Regions from separate parts of the Shewanella sp. SP1S1-7 genome, predicted to be linked through region 2. Evidence: predicted binding sites of a transcription regulator. Region 2 holds the regulator's gene; the other holds the start of a gene.
The links. The regulator LexA, encoded in region 2, represses DNA repair genes until DNA is damaged. The targets are predictions, from matches to a motif close to TACTGTATNNNNATACAGTA.
Positions count from the first base shown of each region.

Region 1: the regulator LexA is predicted to act here: its motif matches at 5,982-6,001, upstream of Q4Q49_RS15445 (DNA topoisomerase III).

Region 1 covers NZ_JAUOEU010000020.1:75,059-90,674, forward strand. The annotation lists gene Q4Q49_RS15410 (FimV/HubP family polar landmark protein) at 1-197, shown strand, start outside; gene truA (tRNA pseudouridine(38-40) synthase TruA) at 300-1,085, shown strand; gene folC (bifunctional tetrahydrofolate synthase/dihydrofolate synthase) at 1,130-2,401, shown strand; gene dedD (cell division protein DedD) at 2,394-3,146, shown strand; gene Q4Q49_RS15430 (CvpA family protein) at 3,262-3,750, shown strand; gene purF (amidophosphoribosyltransferase) at 3,808-5,322, shown strand; gene Q4Q49_RS15440 (hypothetical protein) at 5,560-5,847, opposite strand; gene Q4Q49_RS15445 (DNA topoisomerase III) at 6,014-8,128, shown strand; gene Q4Q49_RS15450 (alpha/beta fold hydrolase) at 8,599-9,888, opposite strand; gene Q4Q49_RS15455 (MBL fold metallo-hydrolase) at 10,144-10,788, shown strand; gene Q4Q49_RS15460 (methyl-accepting chemotaxis protein) at 10,935-12,674, shown strand; gene Q4Q49_RS15465 (XdhC family protein) at 13,062-14,078, shown strand; gene Q4Q49_RS15470 (nucleotidyltransferase family protein) at 14,078-14,815, shown strand; gene Q4Q49_RS15475 (2Fe-2S iron-sulfur cluster-binding protein) at 14,819-15,337, shown strand; gene Q4Q49_RS15480 (molybdopterin cofactor-binding domain-containing protein) at 15,339-15,616, shown strand, end outside.
Region 2 covers NZ_JAUOEU010000004.1:177,196-192,811, reverse strand. The annotation lists gene Q4Q49_RS05350 (ribonuclease T2) at 1-244, shown strand, start outside; gene Q4Q49_RS05345 (VOC family protein) at 324-1,097, opposite strand; gene mtr (tryptophan permease) at 1,247-2,503, opposite strand; gene plsB (glycerol-3-phosphate 1-O-acyltransferase PlsB) at 2,503-4,926, opposite strand; gene lexA (transcriptional repressor LexA) at 5,087-5,707, shown strand; gene Q4Q49_RS05325 (cell division inhibitor SulA) at 5,704-6,216, shown strand; gene coxB (cytochrome c oxidase subunit II) at 6,619-8,175, shown strand; gene ctaD (cytochrome c oxidase subunit I) at 8,185-9,777, shown strand; gene Q4Q49_RS05310 (cytochrome c oxidase assembly protein) at 9,779-10,360, shown strand; gene Q4Q49_RS05305 (cytochrome c oxidase subunit 3) at 10,357-11,232, shown strand; gene Q4Q49_RS05300 (DUF2909 family protein) at 11,237-11,455, opposite strand; gene Q4Q49_RS05295 (SURF1 family protein) at 11,454-12,218, shown strand; gene Q4Q49_RS05290 (hypothetical protein) at 12,310-12,855, shown strand; gene Q4Q49_RS05285 (COX15/CtaA family protein) at 12,855-13,832, shown strand; gene cyoE (heme o synthase) at 13,847-14,752, shown strand; gene Q4Q49_RS05275 (SCO family protein) at 14,800-15,432, shown strand; gene Q4Q49_RS05270 (polysaccharide deacetylase family protein) at 15,433-15,616, opposite strand, start outside.

The DNA of each region.
Region 1 (15,616 bases), on a different contig from region 2:
GAGCCTTAATCGGTGACGCCGCTATGATTGATGTCGATGATGAAGAAAACTCAGTCAACGCTAAGCTGGATTTAGCCCGCGCTTATATCGAAATTGACGACAGCGACAGCGCCAAAGCTCTGCTCAAAGAAGTGCAAATTGATGGTAATGAGCGCCAGCAAGATGAAGCCGGACGTTTACTCAAAGAGATGAGTTAATCCCGATTGAGAGAGTTTCAACCTAACGGCGCCTTCAGCGCCGTTTTTTTTATGGGCTGCTGTGATAAAATGCGCCGCTAAATCAATTGTGAGGAAAAGTGGATGCGGATTGCATTAGGTATTGAATATGACGGCAATGGTTATTTTGGCTGGCAACGTCAGGCCGAAGTCGATTCAGTACAAGGGCAATTAGAACGGGCGCTGTCGATAGTGGCCAACGAGCCTATCGGCGTCTTCTGCGCTGGCCGTACCGACGCGGGCGTGCATGCCACGGGACAAGTGGTTCATTTTGAAACCAATGCCATTCGTAATGAAGGCGCATGGACCTTAGGGGTGAATGCCAATTTGCCCGATAATATTGCCGTGCGTTGGGTTAAAGAAGTCGATGACAGTTTTCACGCACGCTTTTCAGCAACTGCCAGACGCTACCGTTACGTGATTTATAATTATAATTTCCGTCCAGGCATTTTGCGTCACGGTGTCAGCCATTATCACGGCGATATCGATGCCGATAGAATGCACCAAGCGGCGCAGGCACTCTTAGGCGAGCAAGATTTTACCAGCTTTCGCGCAGTCCAGTGTCAGTCGAAAACGCCGTTTCGTAATGTACATTGCGTCAATGTCACGCGCCAAGGCATGTATGTGATTGTCGATATCGCCGCTAACGCCTTTTTACACCACATGGTGCGCAATATCGTCGGTTCATTATTAGAAATCGGTTTAGGCAATCAGTCGCTGACATGGATGGGTGATTTGCTCGCCTTAAAAGACAGAAATCAAGCCGCAGCGACGGCTAAACCCCATGGGCTTTATTTAGTCGATGTGACTTATCCAGAACAATATCAATTGCCTAAACTCGCCCTTGGGCCATTATTCATGTTGGATTGAAAAGTTCTTATTTGAGAGATAATCGAATACGAGGATGTACGGACATGCTAACAGCGCCAGCGTCAAATGCAGCATTGGAACAGTGGTTGGATTATTTGTTATCCATACATCCAACCGAAATCGATATGGGATTAACCCGAGTTTCTAAGGTCGCGCAAACCCTTGGCCTATTAGATTTAGGCCAAAGCAAAATAGTCACAGTCGCTGGCACAAATGGTAAAGGTACAACTTGCGCCATGCTGGAAAATATTCTGCGATTATCGGGTTTGACTGTGGGCGTATACAGCTCGCCGCACATGCTGAAATATAACGAGCGAGTGCGTATTAATGGCAGCGACGCCAGTGATAGCGCCTTTGTCGCCGCCTTTGAGCAAATTGAAGCGGCGCGCGCCGAGATTTCCCTGACCTTTTTTGAATACGCTACGCTTGCGGGCCTGATACTGTTTAAAGCCGCTAAGCTTGATGTAGTCATCTTAGAAGTCGGTTTAGGTGGACGGTTAGATGCCACCAATATTATCGATGCCGATATCAGCGTGGTGACGTCGGTCGATTTAGATCATGAAAGTTATCTGGGGAATACCCGTGAACTTGTCGGCCGTGAAAAGGCGGGTATTTTCCGTCACGGTAAAGCTGCGATTGTTGGCGAGCCCAACTTGCCGCATACCGTCAATGATGTTGCCAATGAGGTTGGCGCCATTTTGTATCGCGTCGGCAACGAATTCAGTTATCAAGTCCATGGTAGTTTGTGGGACTTTCAAGGCCAAGTGCTCAAACTGCACGATTTAGCGTTACCGACCTTGCCGCTACCTAATGCGGCGACTGTATTGGCCGTAATTGAACAGGGTTGGCCGGATATCGCGCCCGCTATTATTGCCCAGGGCATTAGCACGGCTCGGTTAACCGGTCGATTAGAGCGGGTGAGTGAGCAGCCGTTAGTACTACTCGATGTGGCGCATAATCCCCATGCGGCGCGTTTTTTGGTGCAGCAATTAGCGCCAATGGTCGTAGGTAAACGCGTGTTTGCCCTTTGTGGCATGTTGAAGGATAAAGATATCGCAGGCGTGTTGCCTGTGATCCATCCTCTGGTCGACACTTGGTATTTAGTGAGCCTTCATGGTGAGCGTGGCGCGAGTTCTGCCATGCTGCGCAAAACCTTAGCACCTGAGGCCAGCGCATTTGAGTTTGAGGGCATAGCTGAGGGATGGTCGGCATTAAAAGCGCAAATTAACCCAGATGATGTGGTAATTGTGTTTGGCTCCTTTTACACTGTGGCAGGTTTTAAGTCTCAATTTATGCAGGAAGTCCGTTTTGTCTAGCCAGTTTCATAATCGTTTAGTCGGCACTGTGGTGCTGGTTGCGCTTGGAGTGATTTTTTTGCCGGATATTTTGGATGGCAAGAAAGATCGCCAAGAAGAGCAGTTTTCCGAAATTCCTTTGCGTCCGACTGTGATTGAGCAGCAAAAAGCCGACGATGATATGTTTGAAGTCTTGTCGGCCGAAGATGCTGCTGCGCTGAGTGGGGCTGATGTTGCCTTAGCTGAGACAGGCAATAACGCCGACAGTGACAAGTCAGCTGCCATCGCTAAGCAAGACGTTAAGGCGGACGTTAAACCCGAGGTGAAAAAGCCAGAGGTTAAGCAAGCAGAAGTTAAAAAGCCGGAAGCGAAACCAGAACCTAAAAAAGAGCCACCTAAGGCGACGGTAAAAACGGAGCCCGCTAAAAAAGCTGAGACTAAAGCGCCAACCGTCGCTAAGACTGAAAAGCCCAAAGCAGAAACGCCAAAAGCCAGTACTGCCAGCCGTGACAGCTTAAAAAGTGGCTTTACCTTACAGCTCGGCAGTTTTAACAATGCAACCAATGTTAAAGCCTTGATTGCACAGCTACGTAAGAGTGGTTTTAAAGCGTACACTATCCCTGAAAATCCTAAAGATGGCGTATTAACCAAAGTGTTTGTCGGGCCAGATGTGTCTGAGGCAAAGCTGAAGAAAATACAAGTTGAGGTGGAAAACCTCACGCGTCTTAAGGGCTGGATTGTTCCTTTTAATCCCTTAGAATCTTAATGGTGATATAAGATCCGCGACTGAAAATGATTTATTTACCTCTCTAGGGGTGAGAATCGTTTCAGTCTCTGGTAGAATCGCGCCGTCTTAAAGCCCATGTCGGAAAGCCATCTCAATGGTTTGGATTGATTACGCTATCATATTCGTCATCGGATTATCGACTCTCATCAGTCTAATCCGCGGATTCGCCAAAGAAGCCATGTCCTTAGTGGTATGGTTCGCGGCTTTCTTTGTTGCCAGCCAATTTTACCAAGATCTTGCCGTTCACTTAACTCAAATGAACGATGAGATGCTGCGTAATGGCGTTTCTATTGCCATCCTCTTTATTACCACTTTGGTACTCGGCGCCTTAGTTAACTATATTCTCGGACAACTTGTTGTCAAAACCGGATTATCTGGCACTGATAGGCTCTTGGGCCTGTGTTTTGGTGCTATTCGAGGCGCGCTAATTGTGAGCGCCTTGCTGTTTTTTATGGATGCTTTCACAGGTTCACCCAACACCCAATGGTGGAAGGACTCTGTGCTAGTGCCCGAATTTGGCGTTGTCATTCAATGGTTTTTTAACTATTTGGAAAACACCTCCAGCTTTGTACCCAAACTATAAGAAAGAAAATAAAATAATCCTAAGTGATAGAACATCTTACAATGAGGAAGCTTACCCATGTGTGGTATCGTCGGAATAGTTGGCCAATCATCGGTTAATCAGACCATTTATGATGCACTGACAGTGTTGCAGCACAGAGGTCAGGATGCGGCAGGTATTGTGACCATTGATCGTGGTGCTTTCAGACTACGTAAAGCCAATGGTTTGGTTAAAGACGTTTTTGAAGTCAAACATATGCAACGCCTACAAGGTAATGCTGGTATTGGCCATGTGCGTTATCCAACTGCGGGCAGTTCAAGCGCATCTGAAGCGCAGCCTTTCTATGTTAACTCGCCATTTGGGATCTCATTAGCCCATAACGGTAACTTAACCAACACAGTCGAATTAGCCGAAGGGCTGATCAAAAAACGTCGCCACGTGAACACCACTTCGGATTCTGAAGTCTTGTTAAACCTGTTGGCCGACGAACTGCAAAAAACCACGAGTTTGACCCTGACGTCGGAAGAAGTGTTCGATGCGGTCGCTAACGTACACCAACAAGCTCGTGGCGCCTACGCGGTTGTTGCCATGATTATTGGTCAAGGCTTAGTCGCGTTCCGTGACCCATTTGGTATTCGTCCTTTGGTATTAGGTAAGCACGAAACTGCCACTGGCACTGAGTACATGGTGGCTTCTGAAAGTGTGGCACTCGATGCAGTTGGCTTTGAAGTGATGCGTGATGTAGCACCGGGTGAAGCGATTTATGTGTCAATTGACGGTCAGCTGTATACCCGTCAATGTGCAGCCGAGCCTAGCTATGCACCTTGTATCTTCGAATTCGTTTATTTTGCCCGTCCAGATTCGACGATCGACAAAGTGTCTGTATATGCAAGTCGCGTCAACATGGGCGCTAAGCTTGGCGAGAAGATTAAGAAGGAATGGTACGATCACGATATCGACGTGGTTATTCCTATTCCTGAAACCTCTTGCGATATCGCGCTGGAAATTGCCCGTTGCATGGACTTACCGTACCGCCAAGGTTTTGTGAAAAACCGTTATATTGGCCGTACCTTCATCATGCCGGGTCAACAGGAGCGCAAGAAGTCAGTGCGTCGTAAGTTGAATGCCATTAACACTGAGTTCAAAGGCAAAAATGTCCTGTTGGTGGACGACTCTATCGTTCGCGGTACGACCTCAGAGCAAATCATCGAAATGGCCCGTGAAGCAGGTGCTAAGAAAGTGTACTTTGCCTCTGCCGCACCGGAAATTCGTTTCCCGAACGTGTACGGTATTGATATGCCAACATCGAATGAGCTTATTGCACACGGTCGTGATGCCGATGAAATCGCCAAGTTAATTGGTGCTGATGGCATTATTTTCCAAGACTTACCTGATTTAATCGAAGCGGTAAGAATGGAAAATCCAGCGATTAAGCGTTTCGAAACCTCTGTTTTCGATGGTCATTACATCACTAACGATGTAGATCAAGCGTATTTAGATCACTTGACGCAACTGCGTAATGACGATGCTAAAGCGGATCGTAACAAAGATATCGGTACTAATTTAGAGCTGCATAACGTTTGTCACCCATAAGGTGAAACGTTAGGCGGATAAAAAGCCAGTGATAATGTCACTGGCTTTTTTTTAGCTTTTTTTAGCTTTTTTTTAGCTTTTTTATGGCTTTTTTATAGAGCGTTAACCGCCACTTGGGAAAGGTGTCGCGATTGGGCTAGGGGAAACTTCTATGAGTGTTTGTTCTCGACATCCGCGAACTCAATCCATTGTTGGAGCAGCGAGGCTACTGATCTTTTCAGCCATAGGTTAGTTGGCTCATCCCCAGATCCACAGCAGCATCCACACCCCGAATAAGCTGCTTAAGCTATGGCGGGTGACTTGATGTTTTAGCAGTAGCGATAAACTCACCGCAATGGGTATCACTAACATGAATCCCCAAGCTAAAGGCATGTCGATGATTTTCATTTGTCCCAGCCAAGTGCTGGTGAGCATACTTATCGCGAGTAACATCAGGCTATGAAATAACAGTAACTGATTGAATCTTAATATCAATGCTGGACTGGTTGTCATCGTCTGCCGCGCATTTGTTGCAAATTGTCTCATAGCCACTCCTCTAAATTTCAGTGTATCTTAGTAGTTGTTGAGAACTATTCGCAATTGAATTTACACTTGAGTTTTGGTATATAAGCTCGGTTTGTCACAGAAATTTGCACTCAACGGGCGTTTGGGCTAAATTATACTGTAATTATATCCAGTGCTTGGTGTTTGTATGATCCTCTATATCGCTGAAAAACCTAGCCTAGGGCGGGCCATTGCCGATGTATTGCCTAAACCCCATAAAAAAGGCGATGGATTTATCGAAGCCGCCAATGGCGATTGCGTGTCTTGGTGTGTCGGTCACTTGCTCGAACAAGCGCAGCCCGATGCCTATAATCCCGAATTTAAGTCGTGGAAATTCGAGCACTTGCCAATAGTGCCGGACAAGTGGCAACTAAAACCTAAGGCCGCAACCCGCAGTCAACTCACAGTGCTAAAACGATTAGTCAAACAAGCCAATACGCTGGTTAATGCGGGCGATCCCGACCGTGAAGGGCAGTTACTGGTGGATGAAGTGATTGCTTATCTTGGGGTGACAGGGGACAAACTACATCAAACTCAGCGTTTACTGATCAGCGACTTAAACCCACAAGCCGTAAAACGGGCGTTAACTCAGCTACGCAGTAATCGCGAGTTTATTCCTTTGTCCACATCGGCCTTAGCCCGTAGCCGCGCCGATTGGCTTTACGGCATGAATATGACGCGTGCGTATACCATCCAAGGTAAAAAGGTCGGCTATCAAGGCGTGTTGTCCGTTGGGCGTGTACAAACGCCTTTACTCGGGCTAGTGGTGCGCCGTGATGAAGAGATTGCCAATTTTCAATCTAAACCTTTCTATGAAGTGCTAGCGCATTTGGCGACCGAAAAGCAAGAAACCTTCAGTGCTAAGTGGCAACCCAGCGAAGCTTGCCAGCCATACATGGATGAAGAAGGGCGAGTACTAGCCAGAGGGTTAGCGCAAAATGTGGTGAGTCGCATCAGTGATAAACCCGCTTTAGTGACTCAATTAGTGGCTAAGGACAAGAAACAGAATCCGCCTTTGCCCTACAGCTTATCCGCGCTGCAGATTGATGCAGCAAAACGGTTTGGCATGAGTGCTAAGGACGTGCTCGATACCTGCCAGAGTCTGTATGAACGCCATAAGCTCATTACCTATCCTCGCTCCGACAGCCGTTATTTGCCCGTCGAGCAACATAGCTTAGCGTCGTCGGTTCTTAAGGCGATTAGCAGCGGTGCCGCTGAGTTATTGCAAGGCGCCGATGCCCCCGAACCACGGCTTAAATCCAAGGCATGGGATGATAAAAAAGTGGATGCCCACCACGCCATTGTTCCTACCGAGAAGACGGCTAACTTATCCAGCTTGAGTCAGCGTGAGAGGCAGTTATATCTTCATGTTGCCCGCCAGTACTTAGCCCAGTTTTATCCAGCCTATTGTTACAGTGAAACCACAGTGCAAGTGACAATTGAGGGCGGCTTATTTAATACCAAGGCGCGTCAGGATAAATCCCTCGGCTGGAAGCAACTCTTTGCCCGCCAAGAGCCAAATGGCAGTAAGACCAGTGGCAACACAACGGAAGAAAGCGCGGGTAAGGATGATGAGGAGAATGACGAGTTTATCGGCCAGTTGCCCCCTCTGAAACTAGGGCAGGCTTTGCATTGTACTCGCGGCGAATTGCTTGAAAAAAATACCCAGCCGCCAAAAGCTTTTACCGATGCCACTTTACTCGGTGCTATGACGGGGATCAGCCGTTACGTCACCGACGCTGAGATCCGTAAAATACTCAAAGAAACCGATGGCTTAGGTACTGAAGCCACCCGTGCAGGTATCATCGAATTGCTGTTCAAACGCGGTTTTTTACAACGCTTAGGCAAATCCATTGTCTCTACAGACGTGGGTAAGGGCTTGATTAACAGCTTGCCCGCGAGTGCGACTACGCCGGATATGACAGCCCTGTGGGAAGCCAGCCTGAACGGCATTTGCCATAAAGAAACCTCCTATCAAGCCTTTATGCAACCGCTGCTAGGCACTTTATCCACGCTTATCCAAAATGCAGGAGCACAACTACCAACCGCGCTTAATGGTTTACAAGGTCAAGGTTATCGTAAAACGGCTGGGAGTAAATCTGGTTATCGCAAGTCGCCTTACCGCAAAGCCTCTAGCTCGACAAAACGCACTGGCACGGCAAGTACCGCTAAAACAAGTACAACGACAAGTAGCAGTGCGAAAAAGTCGAGTGCGAGTTCAGGGACTCGGAGTCGAACACGCAAAGTGGCTGCTGAGGTTTGATAGGCACGGGTGTCATTGGTTTTAGGGGCATTTCCGGCCATTAATACCAATCGTATTAAATATCTGTTCATTCAGCGGGAGTTTAACGCGCTTTAGACAAGGCGAAGGCTTGAAGGCATAGTGGTGCTCTGTCGAAAGCTTTGAACGCAGTATAAAGCGCTTTGAAACCCGCCCTTTGGGAGCCACACAGGCATCCCACTCCGGTGTTACATTGACTTAAAAGGGAATAACCATTTTTGCGTCAATGCGCCTTGGATTGAGATGCCTGTGAGGCTCTGAACTGATTAGATATTTAATGTGATTGGTATAACAATGGCGCGAAATAGCCCTAAATTTTGGCAAAAAAAAGAGTAAACCAAAACGGTTTACTCATACGGAAATAGGTCGTTGAAACTTGCCAAAATCACTCAATAGATGAGGAGCAGGTTTATAATGTCAGCGTTAACTTAATTAGCCCTTAAAATTAACCTTTATCTTAAGGTGTCGCCTCGGTTTAAGCTGATGAGCTTATCCAGTATGTGCTCACCATCCATGCGAATGCCGTTGTGTTCATATTCTGATGTTAGCCAATACTTTAGCCTGCCGACCTGTTGCGCGGTTTCAAGGCTGTATTGCATCTCGACAAACATATCTTCACTGTAAATGGCCGCGGCAACGGGGACGCGGTTTTGCGCCAGTTGTTCAAGATTATACAGTGCAGGCCAATTTGATTTATGGGCAAGGATTTCAGCTGCGGCTTTAAGGGGCACTAAGTGACTGAATTGGTCAAACATCCAAGGGTAAATCATCTCGCCGGTAAATAAAAAAGGCTTACCTTGCTGATAGTTAAATGCGGGGAATTGTTGTCTTACCCTGTGCGCCGCCCATTGTGAAGCTGTGTGCTGGCAGTAGATCGCCTCATGCAGCAGGGCAAAAATCGGGTTAGTGTTGTAGTCGAGCATTTGACCGAAATGATTTAAAAATAACGGGTTAACGACTGTCCCAGAAGCTGTGTTGATTAAGGCTTGCTCAAGTAAATAATAAACCGATTCAGGTCCTTGCTCCATGCCGATATTAATACCCAGCAGCTGCAACATTTCAACCGTGAGGCGTTCTCCCGTGGCTAAATACACTTCATTTTCAAGCAAGTGTTTGGCTAAGCGAGTGGCTAAATGTTGGGCATCGTGGAAGCGTTGGAAAAATTGTTTATTCTTCGCCAGTACGCGTTGATAAGTCGCAAGATAGACATCATCGGCGCTGCGGGTTAATGACGGTATGCCACCTGTGATATAGGCTTCGTTAACACCTTGAGGGGCGGCGCTTAAATAATGCAACACGCAAAATCCGCCGAAACTTTGGCCGAGAATTGCCCATTTATCGGCGGGGCAAAGTTGGGCGCGAATCGTCTCGGCATCACGAATGATATTGTCAGCCCTGAAATGGCTCAGATACTCAGCTTGAGCTGCTGGCTCTAAGTGTTGCAGGCTTTGATAATTAATTGGTGTTGATAAGCCTGTGCCGCGTTGATCGAGTAATAACACCCGATATTCTTTTAATGCGCGGCGGATCCAGCCGCTGTTGCTGGCGGGGCGCATGGCCGCAAATCCGGGGCCGCCTTGGAAAAACACGATATAAGGTAGCTTTTTATCTTTGTTTTCTGGGCTACAGAGTTCTCTGGCAAACACTTGGATTTGCTCTGCAATCGGATTTTGATAGTTGAGGGGCAAGGTAAAAGTATGTTTCTTCGCCAGCACTCCGGCGAGAATAATATCGGGTTTCATCAAACAACCTTAATGGCAGAGGATCATGTTATTGTGATTGGCAGATTGTATACCCAAATAACCTGAAGATGCAGCAACCTAGGCTAGTTGAAACTCGTATCTTCAACTACCTTGGGTATAGACCAAATAGTTTATGCTACAAGCTAGGATTATTTGATTAGCTTTTGGTGAAGATCAATTTTTCCATTATAAATTTGAGCCATGATGAGTTTCTTAGCGTAATCTATCGCTTATGGATAACACGAGATTGAAGCTATGAAGTATCAGATTATTCCAGTGACACCTTTTCAGCAAAATTGCAGCCTGATCTGGTGTGAAAAAACCAAACGAGCTGCGGTCGTGGATCCTGGGGGAAACATTGACAGAATACAAAACGAAGTGACGAAACTTGGACTCGTCCTCGACAAAATTATTCTTACCCATGGGCATATCGATCATGTCGGTGGGGCTAAAGCCTTAGCGCAAGCCGCCAATGTGCCGATTATTGGCCCGCATATCGCCGATAAATTCTGGATTGAAAACTTACCTAAGCAAAGCCAAAACTTCGGTTTTCCCCATTGCGATGCCTTTGAACCGGATCAATATCTGCAGGATGGCGACAACGTGCAAGTGGGTGAACAAAGTTTGTCAGTGCTGCATTGCCCTGGGCATACGCCGGGACACATTGCCCTTTTCTCTGCCCAATCTAAATTGGCGTGGGTAGGTGATATTTTGTTTAGAAGTTCAATCGGTCGCACCGATTTTCCTCAATCAAATCATCATGATTTAATTCACTCGATCACCGAAAAACTGTGGCCCTTGGGTGTCGACGTCGAATTTATTCCGGGGCATGGTCCTATGTCGACCTTTGGTGAAGAGCGCGAGCATAATCCCTTTGTCGCGGATCAACTTTTACTCTAAGTGTCATGTCATTAAGAACTGTTTGATTTGTGAGCGATAATCGCTCGCAAATCAAACGATTATTTCCATTGATTGTCCCACTTTTACCGATGTTTTCTGATTTTCCTTCTAGACTTAAAGCAGTTCTTCCGTCTATTGGGGTAAGTATGAAAACAAAAACCATGATGAGTGTGGTATTTTCGACCATAGTCGCGAGTGCCGTGATTTCTGCGGCACTGAGCTTCAATGTGAAGTCTAAAATCGATCTCTTTAATGATGCCGCCAGCATCCGATATCAGTCCTATCAACTTGCCGATGAATTAAGGCAAGGTTCCGATGACTTAACACGTCTCGCCCGTACCTACGCCGTCACAGGTGATGAAAAATACGAAAAAATGTATATGGATATTTTGGCTATCCGTAATGGTGAGAAACCCAGACCCGAAAAATATCATCAGATTTATTGGGATTTGGTGCTGAGTTATGGCGATAAGCCAAAGCCAGACGGCGCGAGAATTGCTATAAAAGAGCAAATGAAGTCCCTCGGTTTTTCCGATGAAGAATTTCGTTACCTCGAACAAGCCCAAAAAAACTCAGATGCGTTAGTCGCCCTCGAAGTGAAAGCCATGAATGCCGTCAAAGGTATATTTATGGACTCCAACACCCAAACCTACACGATAAAAGGCGAGCCTAACTTAACCATGGCGAGGGAATTATTACATAGCGACCAATACCATAGAGAAAAAGCCAAGATCATGCAGCCGATTGATGAGTTCTTTACGGCGTTGGATAAACGTACCGATGGTGAAGTTAATGGTCGTCTCGACTCCTTACATGCGGCATTAAACTGGTCTCAGTTCGTATTGTTCATCGTGATTCTTGCGGCCGTTGGTGGATTCATTATCGTTAAGAGCCGGATTGTGACTCCCTTAGTGCAGACCTGTAGTGAGTTGCTCGACATTCAGCGATCTAAAAATCTTGCGCGGCGGATCTCTGTCACCACTCAGGGAGAGATTGGCGAAATCGTTAATCAAATCAACTTGTTTATCTCTTCCCTTGCCAGTTCCTTATCGACAACGGATGGTATTGCAAAAGAGGTCGCTGATTTAGCGAAGCAAACCAAGGCATCCATTCAAGTTTCGCGTGAAAGCTCAAATCGGGTGGCGAGAGAACTGGATGCCAGCGCCAGTGCGATGGAAGAAATGACCACGACCTTAGTGCATGTGAGTGAGAGCACGTCGAACGCTGAAAGTCGCGCCGCTGAAAATGAAGCGCATGTTACTGTGGGTAAACAGACGGTATCGGAAGCGTTGAAAGCCATGTCGGTATTGGAAACTGAGTTTACCAATACTCAAGACTCTATGTCGCATTTAGTGAACGAAAGCACCCAAGTTAGTAATGTGTTGAGTGTGATTAAGGCGATTGCAGAGCAGACGAATTTGCTGGCACTGAATGCCGCGATTGAAGCCGCAAGGGCCGGTGAGCAAGGGCGAGGTTTCGCTGTGGTGGCCGATGAGGTTAGATCATTAGCCCAGCGTACCCAAGATTCCACCAAGGAAATCGACGATATTGTCGCAAGCCTTCAAAGTCGTACGAATCAAGTGGGTACATCTGTGACTCAAGCCGCGACGCTTATGCAAAAGGCGGGGGTAGAGCTGCAACGTATCGTGGCAGTATTTGAGGATATTCGTCACAGTACCGAAGCGATTCATGGGATCAATACTCAGGTTGCCGCTTCAACTGAGGAACAGTCCTTGGTTTCTAAAGAAATCGCTTCGAGTATGATGGTGATCCGCGATAATTCCCGTGAAGTATCACAGATTATCGAGCAGATAGAATCGACCTCTATTAGCCTAGATAATCAATCCCAGATACTGCGCACTAAGGCGGGGGAATATCAGTTTTAGATGAGATGTGGTTGATTTACGAACGAACGCCACTCAAGACATGGACGTCAATCCTTCCTCTTCGAATCCTCCCCTGAACATATTTTCTGCTTCGACACTTTTTGACATCTATTACTCCTTTCAATACGTACACGCCTTTGCTAACTTGGTTGCCCAAGTGTTTAATACCGAGCGTTTGGCGATGCTTTTTTATCGACAAATGAAACTCGCATCAAACCTTGATAACAAAATAGACGTCGATAGCTGTGATATTCATCAGCGATCTTAACCAGCGATTTTTTAGTTTTGACAGTTTGTAGTTTCGACGGTTATTTGTTTCGATAGTGTCGACAGTAAAAAGTGCATTAAGTCTTTTCAAATATCCCTAACCCAATGGAGTCCTTGCGGATGGATCACCAAATCGAAGATTTACTAGAGCATTGGTTACCGCTGGCGGATGACGCTTGGGTGCTTGCGGTGATCACCCAAATTCAAGGCTCGGCCTATCGCAAACCCGGCGCCATGATGTTGTTTCATGAGTTCGGTCAAGGCGTGGGTATGTTAAGTGGCGGCTGCTTAGAAGCCGATCTCCGCCGCCATGCCCAAAAGGCCATGCAGACAAAGCAAGTCACGTGCGTGACCTATGACGCGAGCGATGAGTCCGATGCCAGCTATCGACTCGGCTGTGGCGGCATAGTAGATATCATGTTGATCCCACTCTTAAAAGAGAATCATGATCTTGGTTTGGTTGAGCTAGTACAGGCATTTCGCCACGGTCGGTCAGGTTTTTATCAATTGCCATTAGTCAAAGCGGGGACGGATGCGCGCCAATATCAAGCCGCTTTCTACCCCGAAGCGTTGACACCGTTCCCCGCCAGCGATTTTGTCCGCACAGGCGTCTTCACCCAAGAGGCGGGAGAATCGCTGATCATTCCGCTGAGACCAAGATTCCACCTTGGCATTTTTGGCGGTGGTATCGACGCTAAGCCTATTGCCGCCATGGCCCATACCTTAGGCTGGCAAGTGACGGTTTTTGATGGTCGTACTGCCTATGCCAGAGCGGCGGATTTCCCCTATGCCCATGTAGTGAAACTTGCCGCGGGAGAATTAACCGCGAATCATATCGCCCAATTGGATTGTGCCGTAGTGATGAACCATAACTTGGGCTTAGATGCTGCGGCATTGAAGGTCATTCAAGCTTATCCACTTGCCTATGTCGCCTTGCTTGGTCCAGCTCATCGACGGGATAAAGTGCTGGGGATGGCAGGGCTGAGTACTGAATCTTTTTCTGGAGTGTTTTCTGCTCCCGCAGGGCTTGCCCTTGGCGGCGAGTTACCGGGCGCAGTGGCCTTAAGTATTTTGGCCCAGTGCCACGGCGTGCTCCATGGCGCGACCTTAAAACATCTCGATGAGATAATGCGTTGATGACATTGCCGCCAGTGCCAAAGTCTGCAGAGCTAACGTTGGCAGAGCAAACGCCACGTTCATCCAAACGGCTGTTAATCGTGGTACTTGCGGCGGGTGAAAGTAAGCGCTTTGAGGGGGCTAAGTTAGCGCAGCTTATACCATCACTTAGCGCTACAGAAACTCGCGAACAAGCCATCATTTGCACCCATGTTGAGCGTTTACAACAGCTTCATTGCCAAGATTTAGATTTGGGGCGCCAAGACACACATTCGCCACAATATGCGCCTTTGTTAGTCATACTCGGTGCTCACCAGCACGTATTACAGCCATTATTAGCCGAACTTCATTCCCGCCACCCCTTTGATGTTTTAATTAATCCACAGTGGCACACGGGTTTGGCCTCCTCTGTGAGTTTGGCGGCAAGTTATGCCAAGGAGCAAGGCTTTGATGCCATGCTGCTAACGCTCGCTGACCAAGTGGCTCTGAGCGCCGATGATTATCGCCAACTGATTTTGACATGGCATGAAACGGGTAAAGACGTTGCCGCCCATTATTTGGATGATTTAGGTGTACCTGCTATTTTTAATGCCTCTACATTGCCTTTGTTCACTCATTTGAGTGGTGATCGCGGGGCGAAATCTATTTTAAAACAACAAGCACAGCAGGGAGCGTTAGTCGCTATAACACTACCCCGCGCCGCAATTGATATTGATACCCAAGCCGATCTTGCGTCGTGGTTGGCACTTAAGGAGTGAGTTATGGCAGAAGTTTTATCAACCAAAGCAGTCGTCAAGGAAGCGAATACCGCCGCTTCCTCTCAGACACTTTCAACCCAGACACTGATCATCAACGGTAAATCATTTACCTTAGATGCCGATCCTAAAATGCCAATCCTGTGGGCACTACGGGATATTCTAGGGCTCACGGGCACTAAATATGGCTGCGGTGCAGGGCTATGCGGTGCTTGTACTGTGCATTTAGACGGCCAACCCGTACGCGCTTGCTTAACCAGTTTGGGGCAGGCACAGGGAAAACGACTGACAACAATTGAAGGGCTGGATAATCAAAAGCTTAAAAATGCTTGGGCCGAACATAACGTGCCACAGTGTGGCTATTGTCAGGCGGGCCAATTGATGTCGGCTGCGGCGTTAGTGGCGCAGCATCCGAAACCTTCTGAAGAACAAATTAACTCGGCCATGTCGGGTAATCTCTGCCGCTGCGGAACATACCCGCGGATTAAAGCGGCACTGCAAAACTATGCCAAACAGGAGGGCTAATATGAGTACTTTTACTGCCGTAGAAAATATCAGCCGCCGCGACGTGTTAAAACTGTTTGGCGCAGTGGGTGGCGGATTAGCATTAGGGGCGAGTGGACTAACTTGGAGCCCTATGGCGCTGGCGCAGGATAAAGAAGCGCGGCTGAATCTGTTTATTGCCATTGGTGAAGACGACAAAGTGTACCTCACTTGCCATCGCTCCGAGATGGGACAGGGGATCAGAACCGGTATTCTGCAAGTATTAGCCGAAGAGTTAGAAGCGGATTGGGATAAAATCGT
Region 2 (15,616 bases):
TCATGACAACATAGGTAAGAGTGTCAGTAAAAGTGAGTTAAACCAAAGTTTTGATAGCAGTTTCGGTCAAGGTGCTCACGCTAAAATGAGCCTAGAATGTGGCAAGGGATTACTGAGTGAAGTCCGCATTAACTTGCCCGAGGTCATTAAAGCCTCAGACTCCTTGCCTAGCCTACTCGCCAAAGCTAACAAGGCAGGCAGAGGCTCCTGCCCTGAGACAATCATGATTGATAATGCTAATTAAACAAATGGTTAGACGAATAAAAACGGCGACTGAGTGTCGCCGTTTTTAATCTTAAATATGACTCGTCCTAAATATGGCCTTACATCTGATTAAGCTCGATCACCGCAAAGGTGGCACCTTGGGCATCAGCTATCACAGAGAATCGACCCACATCGGGGATATCACTGGGCGAAATACACACTTGCGCGCCTAACGCTTGGGCTTTTTCTGCAAATGCATCGCAATCGGCTACGGCAAAATAAAGCAGCCAATGGGGAGAGATATCGCCCCATTCGGGCATTATGGTCATCATACCGCCGATGGATTGACCATCAACTTGCCACTCAGAATATTCGATGTCCGGCATGTCGCTGGGCGAGTTAGTCCAAGGGAATATTTTGCAGTAAAAGGCTTCCTCAGCGCGTGGCTCTCTACAAGCCAGCTCAACCCAGCAAAGGGTATTGAGTTCACCCTGACGGCGAGCACCGATATGATTCTTCGCTTGCCACAGCGCAAAACGTGCGCCTTGTGGATCGCTCACCTGCGCCATCACGCCCGCATCAGCGACAATATGCGGCCCCATGTGCACTTGGCCACCCGCCGCTTGAATCGCTGCAATGCTGGCATCCATATCATCAACGGCAAAGTAGACACGCCAATGGCTAGGGATCTGCGACTCTGACTCGGGGATTTGGTACATGGCACCTAAATCATCCCCCGCTAAATTGAATAGCGAAAAATGACCTTCTGGGATCGGCATGTCAACTGAGTCCCAACCAAATAACGCTTGGTAGAATGCCTTAGCAGCTTGCCAATCGTGGCTTGCGAGTTCAACCCAACATGCATGTCCTTGTGCGTACTGAGTAATTTTCATCATTGGCTCCTTCGTTTTTACAATCATTCGAGTTAAGCCTGAGTTCGGGCTTCTGTCCAGTGTCGGGATAAAAAAGATCTGCAGGATTAAAACTCAATCGCTAAATACAAAAAAGCCCTCACGCAGAGGGCTTAAATCATCGAAACAAATTAGGAATATTGCGGCAGTAAATTTGCCATCGCGAGCAGATGACAAGCACCCGTGACTATGCCAAATAACACCACAAGAATAATCAGCGGCGTACCGCCTATCACTCTAAAACCTGTGCTCTCGGGGAATAACTGCCGCGATTTATAGGCCATCAGCGCCGGGACGATTACCGCCCACACTGTCGCCGCTAATGCCGCAAAGCCAATCGCCACTAAAAAGCCGTCGGGGAACAGTAATCCTAAAATCGTTGGCGGCACAAAGGTCACTAACGCGGTTTTCATCCGGCCCGAGCGCGAATCGTCAAAACCAAACAAGTCGGCGAGATAATCAAACAGACCTAAGGTCACCCCTAAGAAAGATGAAGCCACGGCCAAGTTAGCAAACAGGGTCAACATACTGTTCAACCAGCTACTTGCCATCACCTCGGACAAAGCGCCCACCAAGACCCCCATATTGCCGCCTTGACCAATAATATCGATAAACTGGCTGCGGGGAATATTGCCCATAGTCGCCACTAACCAACAGGCATAAATCACCAGCGCGATAAAGGTGCCGACGAAAATCGCCTTGATAATGGTGGTGGAATCTTTGCCGTAATACTTCACTAAGCTGGGAACGTTACCATGGTAGCCAAAGCTGGCAAGACCAAAGGGTAGCGCCGCCCACAGATAAGGTGAAAAGCTATTATTACCATCGGGTTCGAGCAACTTAGTCACATCGATTTCGATCAGTAAATTGCCAATAGCAAGGAAGAAGGTAATGATCATACCGCCGAGCATAATCGTGGTAATGCGATCCACGGCCTTAGTGCTGATCAATACAATACTCGCCAACACTATGGCAAACACCAGCCCAGCAACACTTTGCGGTAACTCAATTCCCATGCCCTGCAAGCTGTGGTTTACAATCGAACCACCGCCGCTGATATAGGCATAGGTCAAAATATACAGCACGAACGCGATAGAAACGCCGTTCACTATCCGCCAAAACTGCCCTAAGGTTTGCTTGCTTAAAGTATCGAAGCTGGCACCGGGTTCGAAATGCAAATTGGTTTCGAGCAACAATAAGCCCGACATCAACATGCAAAACCAAATGCCTAATAACATTAAAATCGAATAGCCAAACCACATACCTGCACCGACCACGGGCAGAGAAAACATCCCTGCACCTACGGTCGTGCCAGCAATAATCATGGCGCCGCCGAGCAAGGACTTACCTGCGGGCTTATGCTTAGCCGCATTCATATGATTTGCCATTAAACTGTATGCTCCGCGGTGACACTCGCCACTATCGTTTGTTTCACTGACGGACGTAATAAGCTATTGGCTTGATCTCGTATGCGATTGATATTGGACTTATCTTGGTTATCCGCTAGATAGCCCAATTCTTTGAGCTTAACGCTCAAGGTGCCGTAAAGTTTCTTATCGTAGAACTCAGGCGCAGTAATGCCATGCAAAGCGCCTAAACGCTGGGCGAGTAGATGACTCTCAGACTCAAGTTCTGAGCGCTCCATCTTAGGTCTGTTTGCTAACAGATTGAAAATAATGGCATAGCGTTGCAGGGTCTCGCTTACTGAACTGGCTAACAATAATAGTTGGCTAGTGTGCTCTGGCACGACAGCTAAGGTATCAGTCTCGACCACTAACCCTTGTTCAATGAAGAAATCCAGCACTTGATTGACATAGGCAGGTACATCTTTAATGCCCATAAAGAGTTCTGCTTTCAGTAGCGGATAAAAATCGGCAACGATTGACACCACTTGCTGACGCGGGATCTGCTCATTATGCGTTAAGCAGCTCGCAATTAATGACGGCACAATAAATAAGTGAATGATATTGTTACGATAGTAAGTCATAGACACAGCCTGACTCGCTTCGATAGACACGATTTCACCTAAAGGATCGGCACAAACAACAAACTTATTCAGCTCTAAACCTTGCTGCACTAAATGCTTACCATCACCTTCGGCAACCGAAGTATAAGTAGTGTAAGGCACTTTTTTGAGTAGGGTCAGATACAGATCAAGCTGACGCTCCAACAGACTGCGCTCTAAGGCATTTTGATCTGTGGCCAGCAACACTAAACTCGTCAAGGTCACCGAACTCGCCGCCGCCGCATCGTTGATATTTGTCATCACTCGATTCGCTAGCACGTTTACCGCTGGCGTTAACCAACTCGGTTTTTGCTCAGGATCATCGGCTACCTCATTACGCCAGTTTGGCGCACGCTCATTTAAGAAGTTTTGCAGGGTAATGGGCTCGCCAAAGTTCACATAACCTTGGCCGAAATTACCCAGTTTGCGGATCGCGCCAAACACTTGCCACACAGATTCTTTTTTCTTTTTCTTACCGCTTAATTCTTTATGGTAAGTCGCTACCTCCATCACATGGTCGTAGCCTAAATATACAGGCACTAGCGTGACTGGACGCTCGATACCGCGCAGCACGCTGTTCATCGTCATAGCGATCATGCCAGTTTTGGGCGCCAATAGACGCCCCGTACGTGAGCGGCCGCCTTCGGAGAAATATTCCACCGAATAACCTTTAGCAAACAGTTGATCTAAATATTCACGGAATACTGCGGTATACAGCTTGTTGCCATTAAAACTACGGCGGATAAAGAAGGCACCACCGCGACGGAACATAGGTCCGGCGGGCCAAAAGTTGAGGTTAATACCGGCAGCAATGTGCGGCGGAACCATGCCTTGATAGTACAAAATATACGATAACAGCAGGTAATCCATGTGGCTGCGATGACAAGGCACATAAACAATCTCGTGACCATCGTGGTGCAACTGGCGAACTTGCTCGGCGCCTTTAATGTTGATCCCGCTGTAAAGCTTGTTCCACAACCAAGTTAAAAAACGCTCAGCAATACGCACTAAACTATCTGAGTAATCTGCTGCGATTTCATCAAGGTACTCAATAGCCGTCTCGCGCGCTTGGGTCTCAGAAATCTTTTTGTTGGCCGCTTCTTCTTGAATCGCTTTACGCAGCGACTCGGATTTGAGCAACGAATGAAATAGTGCTTGGCGATTTGGCAACACAGGTCCAGTCATCACCTTACGTTGACGACGGAAATGCACCCGCGCGACCCGCGCTAACTTATGAGCGATCCCCATGTCAGTGCCGTGTTCGTCGGCCATGTATCGCAGGGATACCGCATTCGAAAATTGTACGAAGTTATGTCGACCTAAGAACAAAATCATCAAGCACTTGCGCAGCCAAGTCGGGTTTTCCCGCTCAAACACAGCCGCCTTCATAGTGTCGTCTTCTTTCCCTGGCGTCCGGCCCCAATACAGGCTCACGGGCACCAGTTGAATGTCTAATTCAGGGCGTTCCTTATGCACGGCCAACAAACGCATAAAGCATTCGAGGAAAGGCTCGTTACCGGCACGCTCGCCAAACAGCGGCTTACGCCCTTGAAGGCAGACAACCCGAGGCGCAATCACACCGTTTGCCACTAAAGGCTCATAGGGGCTCGGCAGTCCTAACTTAGCCGTAATTTCGCTCAGGGCAGCGATGTCACTCAGCGATTCCGTTTTCATCACATAAGCAAGGGGTCTGGAGGCATCCAGATTCAGATCGGCAAAGGGATCCTGAGGCACAACAATAGTGTGCACTAAGTGTTTTTGGATCCAGCGTAATGATTTCAACCAAAGAGAGTCGTGTTTAGGCATTATTCTTATGCAATTAAGTACGTTTACTAGCCCGGTAGAATACCAGACTATGGGTAATATTCGCTAATTCTCTCCAACATAGCTAAAAAGTGGTTAATACTTGCGCTGCAAATAATACTGTATATACTAACAGTAACTGTATAGAAAAACAGGAAATACCATGAGACCTTTGACGCCACGCCAAGCTGAAATTTTAGAGCTAATTAAACGAAATATTGCCGATACTGGCATGCCACCCACACGGGCAGAAATCGCGACCCGTTTAGGTTTTAAGAGCGCCAATGCGGCTGAAGAGCATCTTAAAGCGTTGGCGAAAAAGGGCTGCATTGAGATCATGCCAGGCACATCGCGGGGCATTCGTCTGACTGCGGAAGTCGAAGAAGTAACTGAAACAGGTTTACCGCTTATCGGTCAAGTAGCTGCTGGCGAACCTATTCTCGCCCAAGAACATGTTGAACAGTACTACCAAGTCGACCCAAGCATGTTCCATCCCGCCGCCGATTTTTTACTGCGGGTTAAAGGCGACAGCATGAAGAATATTGGCATTCTCGAAGGAGATTTGCTGGCAGTTCATAAAGTACAACAAGCTAGAAATGGTCAAGTGGTTGTCGCTAGAGTCGACGACGATGTCACTGTTAAACGTTTCGAAAAAAAAGGTAATGTGGTCTATCTACACGCCGAAAATGAAGACTATTCCCCGATTAAAGTGGATTTAGGCTATCAAAGTTTAACAATTGAAGGACTCGCCGTCGGTGTGATCCGTAATGGAGATTGGCTATGAACAAACTACTTGGCAATGCACCCCGCCACCCGGGCTTGTGGCTCGATGAAGTCCGTGATGCCGACTATGACTGGCACCATGCACCTATCGCCTGCATGCCAACGAAGACTCAAGGTCGCCAAGAATTAATCCATCTGAGCGCGCAACTCGCCCAGTTAAGCCAACAGGGCCGTTGGTTAGTGCTCATCAACCCGCCGAGTATTGGCTACAAACAAATGCTCGCCAATGCAGGCGTGCGTATGGATAGAGTCTTGCTGGTGCACGCGAAAGATGAAGTGGAAACCCTGTGGGCGATGGAAAAAGCCTTAACAAGTGGTACGTCCAGTGCGGTTATTACTTGGACCCAATCATTAGATGCACGCGATAATCGTCGCCTGCAAATTGTCGCTAAAAGTGCCCGCGCCATGGGCATAGTGCTAGAAGACGTAAACAGTCACTTACATGGCGACGTACGCATTGAGCAAGGTAGCCTCTTCGGCCAACAATCTTTTTTTAGCGCTGTACATTAAATATTCATTTAATTTTTTACCTTGAAAGCCGCCTCGCCTATGAATGTGAGGCTTTTTTTTGGCAATTTTTCAGACAATTAGATAAATAAGTGATCTTGATCAATATTTAAACAGCAAGTATGGTTGGTTTAGTCGGCGATGATATATCGCCGCCCGTGGCAAATAAATCGAGCCGTAATCGAGTTCAAAATGCCACTAAAAATAGAGAACAGATTTATTTCAGTCGTATGTGCCAGCGTGGCTAATACCAGCAGTAATAATACTTAATTAAAAGTAACAGCCGCCAACGCACGTTGAAGTCAAAAAAGCTTTTTTGGGAACTGAAGAGTTTGCATAGAGTTGAGACTTACTGTGTTGCTCTTCTTTGTAGTTGCTATTCGCAATTGGCAGAGGAGAAGTCTTGTGAAGCAATTGTTGTATTGTTTACTCGTGGTGTTATTCGCACCACCGTTGGCCGCCGCGGACATGCGGTTCAACATGACCCCTGGCGTAACCGAGATCAGTGGCAAGGTTTATCACTTGCACATGACCATCTTGTATATCTGCTGCGCCATTGGCCTTGTGGTCTTTGTCGTGATGATTTACGCCATGATCAACCACAGAAAATCCAAAGGCGCTGTCGCGTCCCACTTTCACGAAAGCACTAAAGTTGAAATCGCTTGGACGATTCTGCCATTTATCATTTTGATCTTAATGGCGATTCCTGCGACAAAAACCTTAATTGCGATGGAAGATCCCAGCGACGCCGATCTGACCGTTAAAGTCACGGGTTCCCAATGGAAATGGCATTACAGCTATTTCGATCAAGACATTGATTTTTACAGCATACTCGCAACCCCTAGAGCACAAATCGACGGTACCGAAACCAAGGGTGAACACTACCTATTGGAGGTCGATAAGCCGCTCGTTCTGCCGATAAATCGCAAAATCCGCTTTTTGATGACCTCTGAAGATGTCATCCATTCATGGTGGGTACCTGCTTTTGCCGTGAAGAAAGATGCCAACCCAGGATTTATCAATGAGGCTTGGACTCGCATCGACAAACCCGGTATTTACCGTGGTCAATGCGCCGAACTTTGCGGTAAAGACCATGGTTTTATGCCGATCGTAGTGCAAGCCATACCCGAAGCCGAGTTTGAAGCTTGGGTGACGGAGCAGAAACAAGCCGCAGGCGCGGCGGCAGAAGCCGCTCAAGCCGCTTTATCACAGACCCTTAGCAAAGATGATCTGATGACCCAAGGTGAGCAAGTTTACCTCGGGCACTGCGCAGCCTGCCACCAGCCCAATGGCGAGGGGTTACAAGGCGTATTCCCACACCTCAAAGGCAGTCCGATAGCAACGGGACCGCTCAGCGGCCACCTTGAAATTGTGCTCAACGGTAAAACGGGTACGGCTATGCAAGCCTTTAGTAAGCAATTGACTGCACAAGAAATTGCCGCTGTGATTACCTATGAGCGTAATGCTTGGGGCAATAATACTGGCGATGCTGTACAGGCCAAAGACGTCAACGAGCACATGAACGGTAGTGCAGGCACACAGGCACCTGCTACCGCACCAGCCAATACGACCCCAACTCCCGCACCTACAACTGAGCCCGCAGCAGTTGTCGACTCCGCAACCATAGTGGATCCGGCGAGCCTCCCCACTCTCACCCATGAGGCACTGATGGCCGAAGGTGAAACTGTCTACACCACCACTTGTGCGGCCTGCCATCAGTTGACGGGAGCTGGCATACCACCCGCCTTCCCCGCCCTCGCTGGCAGTGCTATCGCCACTGGGCCCGTCGCCAATCATCTCGATATTGTGATGCACGGCAAAACAGGCACGGCTATGCAAGCATTTGGCAAACAACTCAGCCCACAGCAACTCGCAGCAGTCATTACCTATGAGCGCAATGCTTGGGGCAACAATACCGGCGATACAGTGCAACCTGCTGATATCGCAAGCCATGGACAGTAGGGGATTATGATGAGCACAATGACTCAAGATCAAACCGCAGCCCATGATGACCATCATCATGGTGCGCCAAAGGGCATCATGCGCTGGGTGCTAACCACCAACCATAAAGACATAGGCACTTTGTATTTATGGTTCAGCTTCATTATGTTTTTAACCGGTGGCGCTATGGCCATGGTGATCCGCGCTGAACTGTTTCAGCCCGGATTACAATTGGTCGAGCCCAATTTTTTCAACCAAATGACCACAGTCCATGGGCTGATTATGGTGTTCGGCGCCGTGATGCCAGCCTTTACTGGGCTCGCCAACTGGCTGATCCCTATGATGATTGGGGCGCCCGATATGGCGCTGCCACGGATGAATAACTGGAGTTTTTGGATCTTACCCTTCGCCTTTACCATTTTGCTCAGCTCACTGTTTATGGAAGGCGGCGGGCCTAACTTTGGTTGGACCTTCTACGCGCCACTATCAACCACTTATAGCCCCGATAGCACGGCACTCTTCGTGTTCTCTATTCATATCATGGGGATAAGTTCAATTATGGGCGCAATCAACGTGATTGTGACCATAGTGAACTTACGTGCGCCCGGCATGACATGGATGAAGTTACCGCTATTTGTATGGACTTGGCTTATCACAGCATTCCTGCTGATCGCTGTGATGCCCGTCCTCGCGGGCGCTGTAACTATGGTGCTGACCGATAAGTTTTTCGGCACTAGCTTCTTCGACGCCGCGGGGGGTGGCGATCCTGTGATGTTCCAGCATATTTTCTGGTTCTTCGGCCACCCTGAGGTCTACATCATGATTTTGCCGTCCTTTGGCATTATCTCCGCCATAGTACCCGCCTTCAGCCGCAAACCATTATTTGGCTATGCATCAATGGTTTATGCCACTGCCAGTATTGCAATTCTGTCGTTCCTCGTGTGGGCGCACCACATGTTCACTACAGGCATGCCAGTGTTTGCCGAGCTGTTCTTCATGTATTGCACTATGTTGATTGCGGTGCCAACGGGGGTGAAAGTGTTTAACTGGGTCGCGACTATGTGGCGCGGTTCACTCAGCTTCGAAACCCCTATGTTGTTCGCCGTGGCCTTTATCATACTCTTCACCATTGGCGGGTTTTCGGGGTTAATGCTCGCCATTACGCCAGCCGACTTCCAATACCACGACACCTATTTTGTGGTGGCGCATTTCCATTACGTGCTCGTGACTGGGGCGATTTTCTCCATCATGGCGGCGGCCTATTACTGGCTCCCTAAGTGGACGGGGCACATGTACAACGAGCGACTGGGACAATGGCATTTCTGGTGTTCGGTGATTTCGGTCAACGTACTGTTTTTCCCGATGCACTTCCTTGGGCTAGCTGGTATGCCAAGGCGTATCCCCGATTACTCGATTCAATTTGCCGATGTTAATCAAATCGTCTCGATTGGTGGCTTCGCCTTTGGCTTATCGCAATTGATTTTCTTAGTGTTAGTCATCAAGTGCATCCGTGGCGGCGAGAAAGCCCCCGCTAAACCTTGGGAAGGTTCCGAGGGTTTAGAGTGGACATTGCCAAGCCCAGCGCCTTACCACTCCTTCACGACACCACCTGAGGTGAAATGAAATGACGAACCATCACCAGCCAGAAAAACCTAAGTCAAATCGAAAGCTTATCAGCATGCTCGTCATGGGCTGTATTAGTATGTTTGGTTTTGGGTTCGCGCTGGTGCCGCTATACGATGTGCTGTGTGAGAAGCTAGGGATTAACGGTAAAACCTCCAATACTGCCAGTAATTATCAAGCGATAACCATAGATACTAGTCGTGTTGTCACAGTGGAATTTATCTCCCAAGTGCAAACGGGTATGCCGTGGAAATTTGAGCCGCAAACCAAGCGGCTCGAAGTTCACCCCGGCGAACTGATACACACAGCATTTTTGGCACGCAATGTGTCAGACAAAGCCACGGTCGGTCAGGCGATACCTTCAATATCACCCGGCCAAGGTGCAGCATATTTTAATAAAACGGAATGTTTTTGCTTTAATCAACAGCACTTAGCGGCTTCGACCAGCGCTGAGTTGCCGCTCATTTTCTTTGTGGATCCTCAGTTACCTGAATCCATCCACACTCTGACCCTCTCTTACACCCTCTACGACATTACCGACAAGCAGTTAGCGTCTGCCATAGAGCAAGGAGCTGCAAAATGACCACAAAACATGAAAATTACTATGTTCCCGCCCAAAGTGCTTGGCCCATCATTGGCGCTATAGGATTGTTTCTAATCGCCTTGGGTGCAGGGCACTTTGTCCATCAACTAAAATCGGGCGCATCGGGTGGCGGTTATATCCTGCTAGCGGGTATCGCCGTAATCCTCTTTATGCTGGTTGGCTGGTTTAGAACCGTGATCAACGAATCTATGACTGGGCTTTATTCGCACCAAATGGATAGATCCTTTCGCCAAGGCATGAGCTGGTTTATTTTTTCAGAAGTGATGTTCTTCGGCGCATTTTTTGGTGCGTTATTTTATGCCCGTATGGTCGCAGTGCCTTGGCTCGGTGGCGCCTCCAATAATGCCATGACCCACGAAGTACTCTGGCCACAATTCGAAGCCGTTTGGCCGTTGCTCACTACGCCAGATGGCACCAAAACCGAAGCGATGCCGTGGAATGGCCTGCCGTTAATCAACACTATCGTGCTGCTGACCTCCTCAGTCACCTTACATTTTGCCCATGTCAGCCTAGAGAAAGGCAAGCGCTCGGCCATCACACTATGGCTCGGGATCACCATTCTTTTGGGTATGGGTTTCCTTGCCTTGCAGGCCGAAGAATATATGCATGCCTACCATGAAATGGGGCTCACCCTGACCTCAGGGGTTTATGGCAATACCTTCTTCCTCTTAACTGGCTTTCACGGCATGCATGTCTCGCTCGGCACTCTGTTTTTATTAGTGTTGTTTTTCAGAGTGTTGAAGGGTCACTTTAGCGCGGATAAGCATTTTGCTTTCCAAGCGGGGAGTTGGTATTGGCACTTTGTCGATGTGGTCTGGCTGTGTTTGTTTATTTTCGTCTACGTACTTTAAGGCTTTAGTAAGGCGTGGGATTGGGGCTGATTAACCCAGTCCCTAAGGCCACCAGCAGCAACAGAATAACGAGTACCGAGAAAATCACCCGGCGACCAAGATAACGGCTCATAGGCACTTTATCGTCACCTTTAACCATAATAAACAAGGCCCTACCTAGATTAAAAATGATGAACAGCAACAGCAGAACTAAGACCAATTTAAAAATGAATAGGGTATTCATGCAATATCCTTATGTTCTGCTGAATAAATTAACGGTTTTTTTACTGATCTTGACTGTGGCTGTATTCGTGATGTTGGTCAAGTTGGGTCTATGGCAATTAGCCCGCGGCGAAGAAAAAACCATGCTGTTAGCCCAAATGGAGGCAAGACAATCCTTGCTGCCATTAAGTTTTGAGCAGCTCCAACTCAAAATCGATAAGGAAGGCGTAACAGGTTATCGACTGCAAGTGCACGCCATACCCGCGAGCTCGCAAATATGGCTGCTGGATAATCAAATCTATCAGGGCCAAGTGGGCTATTTAGCCTTTCAGCCCCTGCAAGTGACTGCGGGTCAACCTTGGTTACTGGTCGAATTAGGTTTTGTCGCGGCCAGTACCCACCGTGATGAGTTGCCCCACATCAGCCCACTTAGCGGTGAATTGAATATCGAAGGTCGGCTTTATCAAAAGCAAATCAATCCCTTGAGCCAGGCTTTAATGGCAGAAACGGGGACAAGTATTCGCTTTCAGAATTTGAATATACCGGAAATGGCGCAGCTGTTAGGCCACCCTTTACTCGATGCAGTGCTGCAACCGGATGAGCTACCCGCCCTCGCCTTGCCACATCCTTGGCAGCCCTTCCCACTATCGGCGCAAAAACATTGGGGTTATGCGCTGCAGTGGTTTTCGATGGCAGCCGTGTTTGCTGGGCTCATGCTGTGGCAAGGGATTAAGTATGTAAAACGCCATAGTGCCGAAACAATCGCAAACTCAAGGAGCGAATAGGGAAATTCGTACCATACTTAGCAAGATACAAATAAAAACTAAATAAATATAAAACAATAAATTAGGGATAATTTGAATGAGAGGAGCAAGCATGAACTCCCAGAATAAATCGAAACACAAGGCATTGGGCTTATTGTTGCTGGCGTTTATCGCGCCCGTGGTGATAGCCAAGCTAGTGCTGAGCCTGAATTTATACCACGGCGGCGCCACCAATCATGGCGAGCTGATCAATCCTGAGACCAGTTATGCCAGCCTTGGGGTTGAGAATCCCAATCCCAAAGAATGGCAACTGCTATATTTACTGCCCGCCCAATGCGACGATGCTTGCCGCGAACGCCTGTATATTTTACGCCAAAGCCACACTGCTTTAGGGCCAGATCAGGCACGAGTCGAACCACTGATCCTCACCCATCCCGACAGCGATCTCAATGCTTTAAGCGCCTTTCACTTCAACACACGTCCCGCCAATGCTGGCTTAAACCATTGGCTAGATGAACAGCAGCTGATCATAGTCGATCCCTTAGGCAGCTTAGTGCTGCGCTATCCCCAAGTGCAGGGCAGAGAAGCCCATTTAGCTCAAGGCAAGGCCTTGATTGCGGATCTGCGTAAGTTGTTAAAACTGTCGAGGGTAGATTGATGCAGCTAACTTGGGTCCTACGCTTAACCTTAGTCTTTACCTTGTTGGTGATCTTAATGGGCGCTTACACTCGCCTATCGGATGCGGGGCTCGGCTGCCCAGATTGGCCGGGGTGCTACGGCCATATCAAGGTGCCCACCCAAGACCATGAAATCGCCCATGCACAAACCATCTTCCCCGATCATGATATCCACCCAGAAAAAGCTTGGCTGGAGATGATCCACAGATATATCGCCGGCGGACTTGGCTTACTGGTGTTATTCATCTTAGTGCTGTGTTTGAAAACGCCAGAAGCACCGAAAAAATTGCCGCTCATCATAGTGCTATTGATCCTCTTTCAAGCGGCACTCGGCATGTGGACAGTGACGATGAAACTCATGCCCATAGTGGTGATGTCGCATCTTATTGGTGGCTTCAGCCTGATTTCTCTGCTGTTACTACTCTATCTGCGAACCCGACCACGGCGGATCTTTAATAGCGAAACCTATGCCCGCAATCTGGCACCGCTGGCACTGGTGAGCCTATTCGTTCTTGTAGGACAGATTATGTTGGGCGCTTGGACATCATCTAATTATGCGGCGCTCGCCTGCACCGCTTTACCCATTTGCGAAGGCAATTGGGTGGATAATTTGGCAATAGCGGAAGCCTTTTCACCGTTTCAAGGCCAACACCACAGTTTCGAATTTGGGGTGCTCAATTACCCAGCCCGTATGACTATCCACATCGCCCACCGAATTGGCGCTATCGTTACCGCGAGTTTATTACTCGTGCTCGCCTATCGATTATTTGTTGGCGCTGCTGGGATGAGGGCCTTAAGCCTCTTATTGGTAGGGCTAGTGATCCTACAAGTGAGCTTAGGTATTTCTAACGTAGTGATGCATTTACCACTCGGCATTGCCGTGTCTCACAATGGCGGGGCGGCATTACTGCTGCTGACCTTAGTCGCAATCAACTATTTTTTATGGCGCAAAGCATAAGCGAGGGATCCAAGATGGCAAAACCACTCTCAATCACCAGTAGCCTACCCACGTTCAGCGTGACATGGCGCGCCTATTTTGAAATGACCAAACCTAAAGTGGTCGCACTTATGCTGCTCACTGTCTTAGTCGGCATGTGTTTGGCCGTGCCCAATGCTGTGCCCGTTCAACCTTTACTCGCTGGTATGCTGGGCATTGCCATGATGGCGGGCTCGGCGGCGGCGTTGAATCATCTGATCGATCGCCGTATCGATGGCTTAATGGCGCGCACCTACAATCGCCCGCTGCCTAAGGGACGCATTTCGGCAACCCGCGCGTTAATTTTCGCTGCCAGCTTAGGTAGCCTTGGCTTTATCGTCTTATATTCCTTAGTAAATCCACTCACGGCTTGGCTCACCTTTGCCAGCTTGATTGGTTATGCCTTGGTTTATACGGCCTATTTGAAGCGCGCGACATCACAAAACATTGTGATTGGCGGCCTTGCGGGAGCCATGCCACCCTTGCTGGGATGGACGGCAGTGACGAACGAATTTCACGGCCATGCGCTGTTGTTAGTGATCATCATCTTTACGTGGACGCCGCCACATTTTTGGGCTCTGGCCATTCACAGACGCGCCGAATATGCCAAAGTGGATATTCCCATGCTGCCCGTTACCCACGGTGTCGAGTTTACTAAAACCTGTATTCTGCTTTACACAGTATTGCTGGCAATTGCTTGCCTATTACCTGTGCTGGTTGGCATGTGTGGGCCCGTGTATTTCGTCTGCTCGAGTTTACTCAGCACCGGATTTATCTATAAAGCATGGCAACTCAAATATCGGGATCATGATGGCTTGGCGATGCAAGTGTTCCGCTTCTCTATCTATCATTTGATGTTGTTATTCATGGCATTACTTCTCGACCACTATTTGTGGAACTAGTGTATGCAACTCGTTTGTCGCGCTAACCTGTCGTTATGGAGCCAATAATGCAGAAAAGAATTTTAGTCATCGCCATATTATTGATCGGCCTTGGCGGCCTATTTGCGGTGAAATTTAATCCCCCGAAACCTATCGAGCTAGAGAGTGGTTTTTTGTTTCCTCAGGCCTATGAATTAGCGCCCTTTGAATTGGTTGATCAACATCAGCAGGCTTTTACCAACGCCAGTTTGCAGGGGAAATGGAGCTTATTCTTTATCGGTTTTACCTTTTGCCCCGACGTTTGTCCTACGACCTTAAATAAACTCGCGGCGGCTTATCCCGATCTAAACAAAATTGCGCCATTGCAGGTGGTGTTTTTATCCGTCGACCCCAAACGGGACACACCGGATAAACTCCTGACCTATGTTAATTTTTTCAATCCAGAATTTAAAGCGGTCACGGGCGAGCAGACACAAATCTTCCCGCTCACCCGCAGCTTAGGACTGACCTATGCCATGGTCGGTGAAGGGGAAAACTACCAAGTCGACCATAGTGCGGGTTATGTGTTGGTGTCGCCGCAGGGAACGCGAGTCGCAGTGTTTAAGCCTACGGCAGCGTTAGGCAAACCGCCGCAGGTGTTAAATGATGAAATGATTAGCGATTTTAGAAAAATAGTGGCGCAATACAAACCTAGCCGTTGATCACTCTTTGACCCAAGAGCCATCGTCCTTTGGCCTCACCCAAGGCTGAGAAAACCAATAGTAGCCATTGCGCGCCTTACTCGGCGCAGTGCAGTTGTAACGCGAACGACCCGCAGGTAAGGCTAAATCCGCTTGAACACTAAACTCGTTCTCACTCAACCAAGTCGGCTGTTTTGAACCTTGG